DNA from 4 places in the Gracilibacillus pellucidus genome. Region 1 is predicted to be linked to each of the others. Evidence: riboswitches for the same ligand, from Rfam matches in the RefSeq annotation. Region 1 holds a riboswitch; each other region holds the start of a gene.

Region 1 (4,219 bases):
AATATCGCTATGACCAGATAAAAATTTTGTTGCGCTATGTAGGACAATATCTACACCAAGGTCTAATGGTTGTTGGTGTAAAGGTGTCATAAATGTATTATCGAGAAACGTTAAACAACCGTGTTCTTTTGCTAATTGAACGACTTGTTCAATATCTGTAATTTGTAGTAATGGATTTGCTGGAGTCTCCATGTAAATGACTTTCGTATTAGGTTGAATTGCTTTTTCAATCTCTTCTTGCTGTGTCATATCGACAAACGTATGCTCTATGGAGAATTGTGTTAATAATTGTGTCACAAATCGAAAAGTCCCCCCATAGACATCTTTAGTAATTACGATATGATCACCAGACTTAAGCAATAATAGTGCAGATGAGATAGCTGCCATTCCTGAAGAAAAGGCAAAACCGGCTATTCCGTTTTCAAGCTTCGCAATCGCTGCTTCTAATTGATCACGAGTTGGATTACCGGAACGGCTATAATCATAATCACCAAATTGATTTAATTGTTGCTGGTGATAGGTAGAAGATACATAGATTGGTGGATTTACAGCACCAGTATGCTTTTCTGTATAACCTTGATGGTTACCACCGTGTGCGAGAGTTGTTTCATTTGAGCGTGTCATGCTTGTTCTCCTCCTAATGCTTGTTTAATATCGTGTTTCAAATCTTCAATATGCTCGACCCCAACGGAAAACCGTAGCAGCTTATCACTAATACCTCGACGTTCCCTTTCTTCTTCTGGAATATCTGCATGTGTTTGGGTTGTAGGATACGTAATAAAACTTTCTACTCCGCCAAGACTTTCCGCGAATGAGATTACATTTAATTGTGCTAAAAATGGAGCGACCAAAGCACTATCAGTCACACAAAAACTGATCATCCCACCTTTGCCAGGGTATAAAACTTTTTCTACTTGCGGTAATTGCTCTAGGAAAGTCGCTAATTGCTGAGCATTTTCTTGTTGTTTTTCTAGCCTTAGAGATAATGTCTTCATCCCTCTTATTAACAGCATAGTATCCATAGGCGATAAAACAGCACCCATAGCGTTATGTAAATGGGTTAAACGTTCACTTAACTCATCGCCTTTTGCAACAACAAGTCCTGCTAGTACGTCATTATGTCCACCTAAATACTTTGTTGCAGAATGAATAACAATATCCGCTCCTTCTGTTAATGGTTGCTGTAAGTAAGGTGTATAAAACGTGTTGTCGACGATTAGTAATAATCCATGTTTTTTAGCAAGTGCCGCTACTTGTGCAATATCAATTTCTAATAATAGTGGATTTGTGGGTGTTTCAATAAAAATTGCTTTCGTATTTTCGTTAATATGTTGCTCCATTTGCTCAGGAACTGCATATACTGGTTTTATATTATAGGATTCGTAAAAGTGTTGGAACAAGCGATAACTTCCGCCGTAAATGTCTTCTGTAATAACAATTTCATCCCCTTGACGGAATAAAGAGAAAACTAATTGAATAGCAGCCATACCGGATGAACAGGCAAATCCTTTTGTTCCATGTTCTAATGTGGCGATTGCTTCTTCCACAATTTCACGAGTTGGATTAGCTGTTCGTGTATAATCATATCCAGTAGAGCTTCCAAGGGATGGGTGCTGATATGCTGTAGAGAAATAAACAGGTGCCTCCACAGCTCCAGTATGTGCATCTTTTCGGTTACCTATTTGGGCGAGGGTTGTTTCCATATGTTTCATTAATCATTCATCCTTTCGAAAGTAAAAATAAAAAAAGAGGTCTTCGATAAGTAGAAGACCTCCTTGTGATTAAGGTTGTTTTCTCTTATCTTCGGTAAAATACCTTCTGGAGTTAGCACCATACAATGTAATTGCTGGTTGCTGAGGTGTCATCGGGCCAGTCCCTACACCTCTCTTGATAAGATTCTATTCATTTAAAAATTCGATATGGTTATCATATAACATAGAGGAAATAATTACAAGAATTTTTTGAAAAAATATATATTTGGTATCTATTGACAATCAATCGATTATCGCTTATATTTATGTAAAATATTTAGTCGTATTAGGAGCAAATATAAACGTGTATATTTTTTTAAATATTAATCCGAGTTTTCTTATTGGAATATAAGAGTTGAAAGCGGAAAAGGAGATCAAAGGAGAAGGTTGGTGTATACATGTTAGTGGTAATAGCCATTTTAGCAGCTTGTCTTTTTGCTTTTAATATAGGAGCAAGTGGGTCTGCGGCTAGTATGAGTATAACGTATGGTACGAAAGTTATTAAACGAAAGAAATATGCACTAATTATTGCAGGACTAGGTGCACTTGCAGGGGCAGTACTTGGTGGCCAGCATGTAACAAATACGTTAGGGAAAGGTATTATTCCGGAACAAATATTTGATATACATGTTGCGTGTATTATTTTACTCGTTGCAGGTTTCACTTTATTAATCACCAACTATATAGGTATCCCTTTATCAACAAGCGAAGTGACTGTTGGAGCGATAGTAGGAGTTGGCTTAAGTTTCCAACAGTTGAATGTGCAGACGGTGCTTTTTATTATATCTTTTTGGTTAATCATACCTGTAGTAGCTTTTTTGATTACGTTAATTTTTGAAAAGATACGTAAAAAAGTACAAAAGAAGATGACATATCGTCCGCCGTTAAAAGTGTTAACCTTTCTATTATTAATCACTGGTATAATAGAAGCAATTGCAGCAGGAATGAATAATGTAGCTAATGCCTTAGGACCACTTGTTGGAGCGGATATTTTATCAATGGGACTAGGTTTACCGCTAATGGCACTTGTCGTTGCAATTGGAAGTATCTTTTTTGGTGGGAGAGTATTAGAGACAAATGCCAAAAAAATCACATCGTTAAGTATTGGAAATGGTATAGTTATATCAGGTGCAACAGGTGGATTGGTATTAGGTGCATCATTATTAGGAATACCTATTCCCATGACACAAGTAACAACCTCGGCAATTGTCGGAATTAACGCGAGTAATAATTGGAAGAATGTTTGGAAACAGAAAATTATTCATCAAATTGCTAAAGTGTGGGTAACATCACCAATTGTTTCTTTAGTGATAGCTTTTGCTTTAACGGAAATGGTTGTACACCAGAGGTTTGAGCAAGTGATATTATTAACGCTAGCAATTGTTGCGACATTTATTTTAGTTAGATATCGTGAAAAACCAAAAAAAGCTTTATTAAGAGAAAAAGAGATTTCATGGAGAAAACAATAGAATTGTGTAGAAGGATGGGGTCAAGATGGGGAAAGTGTACTTAGTTGGGGCCGGACCAGGTGACGCAGAATTAATTACCGTAAAAGGTATGCGCGCGATAGAAGAAGCGGATGTTATTTTGTATGATAGATTGGTTAATAGCACCCTATTGGATTATGCGAAAGCAGGTGCACAATTAATTTTTTGTGGGAAAGAACCACGTAAGCATGGCACGATTCAGGAAAGTATAAATGAGCAACTTGTTCAATATGCCCAAGAAGACAAAGTCGTTACAAGGCTAAAAGGAGGAGATCCATTTATATTTGGTCGTGGTGGTGAGGAAGCTCTTGTTTTAGAAGAAAACGAGATAACTTATGAAGTCGTACCAGGTATTACATCTGGCATTAGTGCTGCGGCATATGCAGGTATTCCCCTAACACACCGTCAAGTAAGTGGGTCTGTTAGCTTTATTAATGGGGCATATGCTGAAGAGAAGACAGACGAACAATGGCGTCATATCGCAGGTGGTGCAGATACATTATGTTTTTATATGGGGATTAGAAAATTTCCTATTATTGCAGAAAAGTTAATGAAGGCTGGACTGAGCGAAGAAACACCAGTCTCTATTATACATTGGGGTACATTACCAAAGCAGAAGACTATCGTAGCAAATCTAGGGACAATCATTAACAGACTACATGAGGTAAGCAATCCATCATTAATTGTCATTGGTGAAGTTGTCAGACTTAACGAGCGAATTAATTGGTATAAAGAGTCGACTGCAGCTTATCTATAAAGTGAGACTTCAATCAGTGGGAGTTTTTGACTCCCACTGACTGTTAGCGAAACTTATCAGGTAGTCAGCTTCCTCGTTTTTACTCGAATCTTGAAGTGGGGGTTCATGCACCGTGATAAATAAATCAAGATAGACAGAATACAGCTGTTTTGTGGAGTACTCTGTCTATATTTATATTCTCGAGTCATTTTAGGAGATACCATCTTGTTCTAGTGCTTGATCTA
Region 2 (4,219 bases), on a different contig from region 1:
TTCTTCTTCAAATGCTTCTTGAATATTTTCCGCTAGTCCACCAGGTCCTGCTGAATAAACCGTGAGCGTATTCTCGTCTGTTGAAGAACTGTTTTCAGCACCTGAAGCTTCGTCATTGTCAGCTCCACAAGCACCTAATAGTAATGCTGATGTGAAAATTCCTGCCATTGCCGTCATTTTTAATTTTTTCATTTGTTACGCCTCCTGTTTTTGTAATGAATGAATCGTATTTTCTTCGATATAAAGTTTTATCTTTTCCCCTTGGATATGTGGTTGGTGGTCATAGAACTTCCACAGATGACCATTAGTTTCGACAAAGATAAGATAGCGATCCCCTTCATACATGCATTTTTTTACGATTCCTGATCTCGCCCGTGTATTTGCTTGTGGGTATGGATGAACATGTTCAGGTCGAATCATTTTGTCTTGTTCTTCTAGCCAATTCGTTTTGCCGATAAAATTAGCAACAAAAGTGTTGGTAGGGGAGTGATAGATTTCCTCAGGTGAACCTGTTTGGACTACCTCTCCACTATTCATGACAATCATGTTATCAGACATTGCCATTGCTTCCGTCTGGTCATGCGTCACAAAAATAGCTTTGGAACCAATCGATTGAACGATTGTCAAAATTTCCTCACGCATTTGTTCGCGAAGGATCGCATCAAGTGCACTAAGCGCTTCATCAAACAAAATCAGCTTTGGATTAACAGCGATTGCTCGCGCTAAGGCAACACGTTGCTGCTGTCCACCAGATAATTCCCCTGGTTTCATTTTGGCCTTTTGTTCCAGCTTTACTTTCTTTAATGCATCATGAACGATTGCTGTTCGTTCTGCTTTTGCTACTTTCCCTCTGAGACCAAAAGCAACATTGTCGAAAACAGTCATGTGTGGCCAAAGCCCAAAATCCTGAAATACCATGGCGATTTCTCGTTTGTTCGGCTTTACATTCACCTTTTTTGACAGAGAAAAAATCGGTGTGTCATCAAAATGAATTTCTCCAGCTGTTGGCTCTGTTAGTCCTGCTAACATTTTTAGTAAAGTTGTTTTCCCACAGCCTGATTGACCGAGAATCGTGACAAATTGATCTTCTATTGTCAGATCAATCGGCTTTACTGCTTGGATATTTCCGTATTTTTTCTCGACCCCTTTTAAATGAATTTTCATGATATCCTCTCCTTACTCATAAGTGTAGGGGAGAAATGTTTAGTAAATATTAACTAACTGTTAACATTAAATTAAAATAAATCTGATAAAATCATCATATTGTTAGAAAAAATCTAAAATACTTCAGGGTGATAAAGTGAATATCCAAAAATTAAATGTATTTATTTCGCTAGTAGAAACGAGAAAAATGACCGATACCGCTAAATCATTAGGTTTATCAACACCAACTGTTTCCTTTCATATTAAATCGTTAGAGGAAGACTACGGAATTAAGCTTTTTCGTACTAATGCAGGCGGCTACCGGCTAACAGATGCAGGGGAAATGCTCTATCATTATGCCAAACAATTAAGTCAGACAAATCAAGCATTAGAAAAAAGTGTCGCAGATTATAAAAATGGGGAAAAAGGAGCATTAAAACTTGGCGCAAGTGGTGTTCCAGCACAATTGTTCATGCCAGAATTAATTCACCAATTAGCAGAAAACTATCCAAAAGTGAAGGTTTCTTTAGATGTAAAAACAGCTCCAGATATAGAAAGAAGGCTGTTGTTACAAGAACTAGATTGTGGCTTCATTATGGAAACAGGAAATAAAGAGCAAGACCTCATCTATGAACCTATTACAAGTGACACGATTGTACTAGCCTTTAGTAAGGAACATTCATTTAACGGAAAAACGATTTTAGAAGAAAATGATTTATACAATCAAACATTATTAGTGCACCGTTTATCCAGTTCAACAGGCCGTTTTTCTCAAGTCTGGCTACAAGAAAAAAAGCTAAGAATGGAAATGATTCAACTTGATTCTGTTTCCACCATTATTAAGATGTTATCATACGGCAAGGCTGTCGCACTTATTTCTAAACGATTAATCGAAAAAGAAACACATTTATCCTATATAGAATTTCACAACCAAGATTTAGAAAGACAAATTCATTTTGTCTACCACCGTAATTTATGGATGAGCGGGCCATTTCAATATTTTAAAAAATTAGTGACAAACTTAGGGGGAGAGCTAGAGGTTTAAATAAACAGAAATATGAACACAAAGGAAAGAAAAAGCATTCAATTTTGTAAATAAATCATTGTATAGACAGTAAGCAATTCTGTTATAAATAAAGAAGCAATAAGCTGACGTTAGTAATCAGTAGAAGTCTATAACTTCCACACTGAAGAATCCCTATTCCCATTTCGTCAGCAACTAAATGCATGAATAATCCCCCTAAAAAAACAGCATGATTACGCTTACTATTATTTTTTTCTGAAAATTATATTGACAATCGGTTAATTGTTCATTAGAATAAGTTTCACTGACTCACAATTTCATACAAACATCGAATTTCTTATCAAGAGAGGTAGAGGGACTGGCCCTATGAAGCCTCGGCAACGTGTTTTATTCGTTAATGAATAAAAAGAACGTGCTAATTCCAGCAAGTGAGTGATCACTTGAAAGATAAGAAGGGCAGGTATACGAAATAGATATGTAATCTTCTCTTCTTATTTTGAAGGGGAGATTCTTTTATTGGCTAAGAACGAACGATACAGATTTTTTTCGAAATATTCGGATAATAAGAAAAGAGGGATTACATGATAGATTTTCAAGATGTAACGAAGACGTACACAACAAATGATAAACAAATAACAGCTGTTGATCATGTCAATTTATCGATTGAACAAGGAGAGATTTTCGGTGTGATCGGTTTTAGTGGAGCAGGAAAAAGTACACTAATTCGATGTGTAAATTTACTAGAAAGACCAGATCAAGGCAAGATAATCGTAAATGGCACAGACATGTTAAAGTTGTCTAAACCAGAATTGATTAATGTTCGCAGAAAGATTGGGATGATTTTTCAGCATTTCAATCTACTAGAATCAAAAACGGTCTTTCATAATGTTGGTTTTCCATTGCTATTAGCTGGCGTTTCTAAGCAAAAAGTGAAACGAAAAGTGGATCAGTTACTTGAGTTTGTTGGCTTAAAGGATAAAGCAGAACATTATCCGGAACAACTCTCGGGCGGGCAAAAGCAACGAGTAGGTATTGCAAGAGCATTAGCAACAGATCCAGAAATATTATTGTGTGATGAAGCAACATCAGCACTTGACCCACAAACAACTAGCTCTATTTTAGACTTGCTTAGAAAAGTCAGAGAAGAATATAACATTACGATTTTAATGATTACACATGAAATGCCAGTCATTAAAGAGATTTGCGATAGAGTCGCAGTAATGGAACAAGGAAAGGTGATTGAAGAGGGATCGATTTTTGATGTCTTTTCCAATCCACAACAGCAAACGACAAGAAACTTTGTAAAAACAGTTATGAATGATCAATTACCACAATCTGTTATTGATAAAGTGCATGGAGCACATGAGGGTAGCAAGATTGTTCGTTTAACTTTTGTAGATGATTCAACAGATATTCCGCTTATCTCCGATGTGGCGAAAAAATTCGAGGTAGACACGAATATATTATTTGGTCAAATTATCGAGTTACAGAAGAAGCCATTTGGTAGCTTAATAGTGGAATTGATTGGTACATCAACAGAAATAGATAAGGCTATTCAGTTTATTGAGAGTCAAGCAAGTGTAGAGGAGGTAGAAACAGATGGGGATTGATTTAGCAACTTTTTGGCCACGAATTGTGGACGCAACCATCGAAACACTACAGATGGTGGCATTTTCACTAATTTTTTCATTAATTATCGGGATTCCACTTGGTATCGTACTAGTTGTTACGAGACCGGGAAATTTATTAGGGAATAAAGCATTCTTTGCCGTGTTAAATGGTGTGATTAATTTCTTGCGCTCCATCCCTTTTATCATTTTGTTAGTCGCGATTATCCCATTTACGAGATTAGTAGTTGGTACAACAATTGGGACGGCTGCAGCGATTGTTCCATTAGTAGTGTATGCAGCTCCATATATTGCAAGGCTAGTGGAAAGTAGCTTACTAGAAGTATCACCAGGTGTTATTGAAGCAGCCGAAGCAATGGGAGCAAAACCTTGGCAAATTATTTTCCGTGTCCTTGTGCCAGAAGCGTTTAGCTCGTTAATTCTT
Region 3 (4,219 bases), on a different contig from region 1:
AAATAAAACAATACACTCAAAATAAATCACCAGAAAAAATGCTTAAGATCATGTATGAACAACAAGAAAAGATACTAGAAGAACGAAGGCGACTGGAAATGAAGGTTAACATGATAGAAGGACAAATTCAGTCGTTAAACGAAGCAACGAAGCTAGACTTTCAACAAATTAGAGTAGAACGACTACCTAAACAAACCCTTTATTTAAGCAACAATATTGAAAATGCATCAGATCAAGAATTTGTAGAAGCATTCCATAACTTTTTAGTGGAATTATCTGATGCATATCTTGATACAGGCTATCCGATTGGTACCATTACTTCTCGTGAAAATGCGCTAAAAGGGGATTTTACTAATTACAGTTATTTATATAACAAACAACTTGAACCGAAAATAGATCATTCTTTTTTTCAAACAGTTGATGGAGATTTTTTAGTTGGATACCATATTGGTGAATACCAACATGTCGGTCAAACTTACCAAAAACTTTTGCAAGAAATGGATCGAAGGCATCTAGAGATCGGGGAATATATTTTAGAAGAATATGTATATGAAGCTGCCGTCAAAAATCGCGAAGAAGAGTATGTCCTGAAAATTATGATACACGTGGAAAATAAAGAGTAGGACTAATGCGCCCTACTCTTGTTGTGATGCTTTTTGTTTAAATCGTGGAAAGCCAATTAAAATGGCGATGATACCACTAAGTCCTAATAAAATAGGATAGAAGGAATACGGTATGATGCTTAATGGTGATATGGCAGCTAACCCACTAGCAGCAAGCATTTGCGCACCATATGGTAAAATCCCTTGCCAACATGCTGCAAAAATATCAAGAATACTAGCTGATTTCCTTGGGTCTATTTGATATTCTTGTGCAATATTTTTCGCTAGCGGACCTGTCATAATAATCGAAATCGTATTATTAGCTGTACTAATATCTGCCGCACTGACAAGTCCAGCAATTCCAAACTCTGCACCTTTTTTGGATTTGATTCGACGTGATACAACATGTAACAAGTAATCAATTCCACCGTTATGCTGAATGATACCTATAATACCACCAATTAACAAAGCAATGATCGCAATATCTTGCATATTGATTATTCCTTCTGATGCTGTTTGAACTAAACTTGTTCCTGTGAAAGAGCCATCTAATAAACCAATAATTCCTGCAAAAACAATGCCACCAGTTAAAACGATTAGTACATTTACTCCCAATATTGCTACAATTAAAACAGCAAGATATGGAAGTACTTTTACAATTTGATAAGAATAATCTTCTTGAACCGTAAAATGACTACCAAGTGTAATGGCCCATAATATAATAATGGTAATAATAGCACCCGGAAGTATTATCCAAAAATTGGTTTTAAACTTATCACTCATCGTTGTATTTTGTGTCCTTGCTGCCGCAATCGTTGTATCCGAAATCATCGATAAGTTATCACCAAACATCGCTCCACCAATAATAGTCGCCATCGCCAAAGCCATTGAAATATCTGTTTGTTCTGCAATTCCGATACCAATCGGCGCAAGTGCAACAACGGTCCCCATTGACGTTCCCATTGTAAGCGAAATAAAACAAGCAATAATAAACAAACCTACCATCAACAAGTTTGCAGGAAGTAGAGAGAGACCAAGATTTACGGTTGCATCAACTGCTCCCATTCCTTCCGCTACTTCTGAAAAAGCACCTGCTAATATATAGATAATCACCATTAAAATGATATTCTCGTGTCCTACACCTTTTGTGAACACTTCTATCTTTTTCGACAATTTTTCTTTTCGATTTATCGCAATCGCTACTACTGCAGCAATCAATACCGCTACATTAATTGGCATACTGGAAAAATCATGCGTAACGATTCCCGATACAATAAATAATAATATAAAAACAAGTAATGGTAATAGTGCTACTGCATTACCTTTTGATTGTTTTTCCACTAGTTGTCCTCCTCGTTTTGCTATTTCTTGTGGTTTACAAACACAAAAAAAGAACCTCTATCTAGTATTAGAAGAGGTCCTTCAATCATTCATACTCTCTTCTTATCTGCTAGCTAATCGCTACTGGAGTTGGCACATTGCTTCATGGAGCTGTTGCCGAGGCTTCAAAGGGCCAGTCCCTCCACCTCTCTGGATAAGAAATGTTTAATTTTTAAGTATATACAAATGTACAAGTTTGAGAGGATAATGTCAAGTAGTTTTCGACATTTTTTTATACAGTCCCATAGGTTAATAACTTCGCACTTGAAACAAGCCCGACCACCTTCCAAAACATTACATTATATGGTAGTATAGAACAAGCCACAATCAGTGAACTATATCTTGATAAAGTGAGACTTATCAGGGAGTTAGCGTCCGTTTATCCCCCACTTAGCTTCCTAGTTTTCACCCGAACCTTGAAGTGGGGGTTTTACGGACGTTTACACCGTGATAAAATCTACATATGAAGGAGAGTTACTATGGAGATATTCCAACTGAACAAAGAAGTTGGTAAAAAAATCACCCAGTTTCACTCTGATTTTACCCTTTCACCTATAACCAAAACCGAAAAAACTACTCAAATTGCTTGTATTCATCTAGAACAGAACGGACTTATCGGATATCATCAAGCTGTTGTTCCACAACTGTTTATCGTTATTAGTGGAAATGGTTGGGTACGCGGTAAATCTGATGAATTTGTTGCTATTCGACCAGGAGAAGTTGTGCTTTGGAGGGAAAATGAATGGCACGAAACAAAAACAGATAAAGGACTAATAGCCATCGTCATTGAAGGTGAAAAGCTTGATACTTCTATGTTATTCAAGAAAAAAGAATGAGCTTTTTTCTTGATAAAAGCTCATTCTTAATGGTTAAATATTATTTCTTTTCAATACGGAAAAGTGTATCCGCACCTGCTGTCACAGCTTGTTCACCAGCTGCATTAGACAAAGAAAATTCTTCTCCATTTAATAAAATGATAGGAGTAATCGTTTGATAACCTTCTGCTTTAATGACATCTAAGTCGAATGTTGCTAAAGCATCACCTTTTTTCACTTTTTGACCGTTTGTCACATGAATCTCAAAACCTTTACCGTCTAACTGTACAGTTTCAAGTCCCATATGTATTAAAATTTCTGCACCACCATCAGTGCGAAAACTAATCGCATGCTTTGTCTTAAATACATCGACAACTTCCCCATCAATTGGTGATACAACTTGCTTATCAGTAGGTTCGATAGCGATACCGTCCCCCATCATCTTTTGTGAAAAAACTTCATCAGGGACCTGCGCCAACGGTACTACTTTCCCTGTCAGTGGCGTTACTAAATCTGTATTTGTCTCTTTCTTTTTAAAAAGCTTCTTAAACATATGACTTACCTCCAAAGATGTCTATTACCATTTCCCATTATAAACTATCAGAATCTAAAAAAACAGGAAAATGTTACTAATTATATAGTAAGAAAAGAAGCTTATACAGCATCAACAAACTTTCATTCGCCTTATGAGTGACCTTAATTTTGGTTCTGCTTCATTTTGGGCGTTCATCTGTTTACTTGTTATGGACAAAAATAAAGGGAAGCACAATACATTATGTCAGTAAATCTAGTTATTAACAAAAAAAGCTGAATTCATTGCCCTTTTTGTCAGCAAATCTAGTAAACGTTACCAATCACTTCATTCATTTATTAATTACTTGCTTTAAGTTCACGACATTTTCCTTTGCACTATCTAGTGGGTCTCCATCGAATTGTTCTTGTTCAATCACATACCAATGGACATCGGTAGATTCACCTGTTTGCCAAAGTGTAGCAATATCCAGTGATCCTTTTCCTATTTCAATACTACGTTTTTCGCCATTTTCTTCTACCATATCTTTAATATGCAAAGAAACAATGCGCTTGTCATGTTCTTTAATAATCGTTAATGGATCTATTCCTGCATGTGTTGCCCAATAGCAATCAAGCTCTATTTGCACATACTCAGGATCCGTCTCTTCAAATAAAATATCAAAGCCTGTCTTTCCATTACCAAGATCAAAGAACTCCATGTTATGATTATGGTATGCAAAAGTAAAGCCTGCTTCTGCACATTTCTTCCCTATTTCATTTAATGTAGCTGCTCCTTTATAATATGCTGCCTCATCTGTTCGCAATTCTTCGGGAAGTATCGGACAAATAATTAAGTCATTTCCAATCTTTTTATTATATTCAAGCGATTTTTCCAATTCTTCACCTGTT
Region 4 (4,219 bases), on a different contig from region 1:
CATCTCTAGTAAAACGATTGGCAATATCGCTGCATGATACACTCCTCCAATTATTGCTGGCCAGATAAGTACACCTGCAATTGCACCTGCTAAAATAGGATTGAAGGCAACAGCTGTTTCAATCAATTCTTTAATCCCATCGCCGATAAATAAAGCTATCGGAGCAATGAAATAATAAACTAACAATCCTGCTATTAAACCCGCAACACCACCTGCAGCAATATTAACCGTAGTCATCGGAAAACGCCACTCAACGAATTTTCCAAATAAGAAACGAACAAGTAATCCTGCTAAAATACCAGCAATCATCCCACCGATAATTCCACCATCAATTGCGAGCACTCCTGCTATTACGCCCGCAACGATTGATACTTCATCTAATTCTGATACTTGTTTTGCTGCTATTACTGCAATCATAACCGGCAGCGCCCCAATTAATAAATCAAACACATCACCCAAAGGATCGAAACCCGGTATTTTACTTAACGCTAATACTAGCGCCATCGCAATAAAACCAGGTAAAGCAGACATCATAATTCCTCTAATATTAATATTTTTCAAGCCTGTTCCCGTTGTCATGTGCTCATCATGTTTACCAAGAATTGGTTTATATGAAATAGCTAACTTTTTACTTAAAGCAGTAACAAAGGAAACCGCTCGTGTACGGTTAGTTGTACCTGTCGTACCTGAAGTGGAAATAACGTTAGCTCCCTTACTAGCGATATGTGCCATCGACGTACCACCGGTTCCAACGATTGGTATCTGCCCTCTTACCGCAGCATCGATCACTTGTTTATTCGTTTCCTCTGGATCACCACTCAATACAATTAAACCATCTACATTACCTTGGTCTATTTTTTCAGCAATCTTCGTATCTAGTAATTTTGCTTCTTGATTAATCCCTATCAAGCGCTCCTTATTACTTTTAACAAAATTGCCCTCTTCATCTATCGCCCATAATCTAGCATTTGTTTTATTTTCTTTTGCATTATCCATTGATTCATCAGCACCGATAAATTGCACAGCGGTTATTTCTAATCCTGCGCTGTCAGCTTGTATCCTAATCTCTTCAAGTAACCTGTCTGGATCTTTCCCACCTAAATTAAATAGATTCCCCCCACTACTTCCTACAATGATGATATTCTTCATAGCTATTTCCCCCACGGATGAAATGTATTTCTATTTTTGAAAGTCTGTTTTCTATTATAGACTACATCGTTTTATCACGCTAGTGTGATAAAGTATTTTCTCTTTATTCTGAATAATTTAACTTTTTGATTATGAATTGACGAATATTTCGTATAATGATATGATATAATGCATAAAAATGTATACGAAATCTCTTATCAAGAGTGGTGGAGGGACTGGCCCTATGAAACCCGGCAACCGTCAGCAAAACTGACAGGTGCTAATTCCATCAAGGCTTATACGCTTTGAAAGATGAGAGGACAATTGACTTAGTATCCCTTCTGTCCTCTTGAACAGAAGGGATTTTTTATAGGTATAATACCTACACAGAGAGGAGTGTTAACATGATTCGTATTAAACATTTATCGAAACGTTATAAGACGAAAAATCAAGAAGTTCAAGCCGTTGATAATGTTTCACTTGATATAGCCAAAGGCGAAATCTTCGGCGTGATTGGGTACAGTGGTGCTGGGAAAAGTACGTTTGTCCGACTGATCAATCGTTTAGAAGAACCGACAGACGGTTCAATCCTGATTCATGATAAAGATATTACCAAAATGCCAAGCAATCAGTTAAGAGAGAAACGACAAAAGATTGGTATGATCTTTCAGCATTTCAACTTATTATGGTCTCGTACTGTTTATGACAATATCGCGTTTCCATTAGAAATTGCTGGGGTGCCGAAGTCCAAGCGAAAAGAAAAGGTATTGGAATTAATTAATCTTGTCGGACTTGCTGGTAAGGAGAACGCTTATCCTTCACAATTAAGTGGTGGTCAAAAGCAACGGGTTGGTATTGCAAGAGCATTGGCTAATGACCCAGAAGTTTTATTGTGTGACGAAGCAACTTCCGCACTTGACCCAGAAACGACCGATGATATTTTAGATTTACTCGTTTCCATTAACAAGAAACTCGGACTTACAATCATTTTGATTACGCACGAAATGAATGTTATTCAAAAAATCTGTCATCGTGTTGCCGTTATGGAAAATGGAAAAGTTGTAGAAACTGGCGAGGTACTCGACGTTTTCGTAAAACCAACATCTAAAACAACAAAACGATTTGTACAGCAGCTTAATCCATTAGAACATGAAAAAGATAACTTAGCTGCATTTATCAATGACCGTGAAGATAGTGAAGTAGTCAAACTACACTTTATCGGTGACCGGGCAAAACGAGCACTTATTAGTGAAGTAGCAAAAACATTCGATGTAGAAATTAACATCTTACAAGGTTCTGTTACACCGACACAAGAAGGAGCTTACGGTACATTATTTGTCGAATTAATCGGTGAGAATAGCGTGTTACAAGAAACAATTGACTATATGAAAAACACCGGTGTGGAAGTTGAGGTGTTAAGAAATGTTTGAAACATTATTTCCTAATGTTGTAATGGAAGATATGTGGGTTGCAACACTTGAAACATTGTACATGACAATTATTGCTGGTATTGGCACTTTTGTGTTAGGTATTCTCCTCGGATTGTTATTATTTCTTACTGACCAAGGTAATTTATGGGAGAATAAATTCATTAATTTTATTACAGGGCTTGTTGTCAATGTGTTTCGTGCCATACCATTTATCATACTAATCTTATTGCTATTCCCGTTCACTGATTTCCTAATGGGAACTATTCGTGGCTGGAAAGCTGCATTACCTGCATTGATTATCGGTGCTGCTCCATTTTATGCTCGCCTTGTCGAGATTGGTCTAAAAGAGGTCGACAAAGGGGTAATCGAAGCAGCTAAATCGATGGGTGCCAAAGCATCTACTATTATTTTCAAGGTTCTCTTACCAGAATCAATGCCTGCAATTATCTCTGGTATTACCGTTACAACCATTTCATTAGTTGGTTACACAGCAATGGCAGGTGTAATCGGAGCTGGCGGTTTAGGTGACTTAGCTTATATGAAAGGTTTCCAAAGCTGGAATTTTGATGTAGTATTTGTATGTACTGTGTTCATTGTTATACTTGTATTTATTTTTCAATTTATTGGGGACATGCTATCCAAAGCGATAGATAAAAGATAAAAGTGATTCATGAAAGGATGACAAACGATGAAAAAACTATTAGCTGTATTGTTTACAACATTATTACTGTTTGTTCTAGCGGCCTGCGGGACTTCTGAAGAGGAAGAAAGTTCTAATAATGAAGGAGAAACTTCAGGTGATTTAACAGAAATTGTCGTTGGTGCTTCTGCTGTACCACACACAGAAATCCTTGAAAAGGCTGTTCCATTATTAAAAGAAGAAGGTATTGACCTACAAATCGAAACATACCAAGATTTTGTCCTACCTAACCAGGATTTGGATAGTGGTCTAATAGATGCTAACTATTATCAACATATACCTTTCTTAGAAAATGAAAGAAATGAAAAAGGTTATGACTTCGCTAACCTTGGTGGAATTCATATTGAACCAATCGGTATTTATTCTAAAGGCATTGAAAGTATAGATGATATTGAAGAAGGTACTGTATTTATCATGAGTCGTAATACTCCTGAACATGGTCGTATCTTATCATTACTTCAGGAAGCAGATTTAATCACACTAGATGAAAATGTGAATCCTGATGATGCTACGGTAGATGATGTTGTTGATAATCCATTAGATTTAGAATTTGAAACAAGAATTGAGCCAGCATTCCTAACACAAAACTACGAAAGAGAAGAAGATGCACTTGTTGCTATCAACACAAACTATGCTATTGAGTTTGGCCTTGTTCCAACAGAAGATGCATTAATTCTTGAAGAATCTGATTCACCATATGCTAACTTAATTGTTGCACGCTCAGAAGATGAAGATAATGAAGCATTACACAAACTTGTGGAAGTTTTACGTTCAGAAGAAATCCAAACGTTTATGGAAGAAGAATATAACGGTGCTATTATTCCTGTTAATGAATAAGCTAAGAATGTAGCGTAAAGGTCGAACGAATCTGTTCGGCCTTTTTCTTTTACACTGTTTTTTCTTCATATTATAGCCTTCCCATTATTTACTGATATAATGATGATTGGAGGTGTATTCATGC

The links. Region 1 has a riboswitch for S-adenosylmethionine ahead of SH601_RS15720 (methionine biosynthesis PLP-dependent protein). Riboswitches for the same ligand answer to the same signal wherever they lie in the genome.
Region 2: it holds a riboswitch for S-adenosylmethionine, as region 1 does, so the genes downstream of both, SH601_RS06200 (methionine ABC transporter ATP-binding protein) here and SH601_RS15720 (methionine biosynthesis PLP-dependent protein) in region 1, are expected to answer to the same signal.
Region 3: it holds a riboswitch for S-adenosylmethionine, as region 1 does, so the genes downstream of both, SH601_RS00820 (Na+/H+ antiporter NhaC family protein) here and SH601_RS15720 (methionine biosynthesis PLP-dependent protein) in region 1, are expected to answer to the same signal.
Region 4: it holds a riboswitch for S-adenosylmethionine, as region 1 does, so the genes downstream of both, SH601_RS12860 (methionine ABC transporter ATP-binding protein) here and SH601_RS15720 (methionine biosynthesis PLP-dependent protein) in region 1, are expected to answer to the same signal.

What each region holds. Positions count from the first base shown of each region.
Region 1 is NZ_JAWZSR010000012.1:10,407-14,625, reverse strand. Features, by position in the region: gene SH601_RS15725 (aminotransferase class V-fold PLP-dependent enzyme) at 1-624, opposite strand, end outside; gene SH601_RS15720 (methionine biosynthesis PLP-dependent protein) at 621-1,712, opposite strand; SAM riboswitch class I at 1,795-1,897, opposite strand; gene SH601_RS15715 (inorganic phosphate transporter) at 2,150-3,220, shown strand; gene cobA (uroporphyrinogen-III C-methyltransferase) at 3,246-3,995, shown strand; gene SH601_RS15705 (hypothetical protein) at 4,185-4,219, opposite strand, start outside.
Region 2 is NZ_JAWZSR010000003.1:102,919-107,137, forward strand. Features, by position in the region: gene SH601_RS06185 (ABC transporter substrate-binding protein) at 1-192, opposite strand, end outside; gene SH601_RS06190 (ABC transporter ATP-binding protein) at 196-1,164, opposite strand; gene SH601_RS06195 (LysR family transcriptional regulator) at 1,301-2,188, shown strand; SAM riboswitch class I at 2,502-2,621, shown strand; gene SH601_RS06200 (methionine ABC transporter ATP-binding protein) at 2,749-3,777, shown strand; gene SH601_RS06205 (methionine ABC transporter permease) at 3,767-4,219, shown strand, end outside.
Region 3 is NZ_JAWZSR010000001.1:168,601-172,819, reverse strand. Features, by position in the region: gene SH601_RS00825 (MerR family transcriptional regulator) at 1-623, shown strand, start outside; gene SH601_RS00820 (Na+/H+ antiporter NhaC family protein) at 636-1,943, opposite strand; SAM riboswitch class I at 2,043-2,143, opposite strand; gene SH601_RS00815 (cupin) at 2,462-2,818, shown strand; gene SH601_RS00810 (PTS sugar transporter subunit IIA) at 2,859-3,350, opposite strand; gene SH601_RS00805 (sugar phosphate isomerase/epimerase family protein) at 3,661-4,219, opposite strand, start outside.
Region 4 is NZ_JAWZSR010000007.1:150,368-154,586, reverse strand. Features, by position in the region: gene SH601_RS12865 (PTS sugar transporter) at 1-1,149, opposite strand, end outside; SAM riboswitch class I at 1,341-1,447, shown strand; gene SH601_RS12860 (methionine ABC transporter ATP-binding protein) at 1,533-2,558, shown strand; gene SH601_RS12855 (methionine ABC transporter permease) at 2,551-3,219, shown strand; gene SH601_RS12850 (MetQ/NlpA family ABC transporter substrate-binding protein) at 3,247-4,095, shown strand; gene SH601_RS12845 (SLAP domain-containing protein) at 4,216-4,219, shown strand, end outside.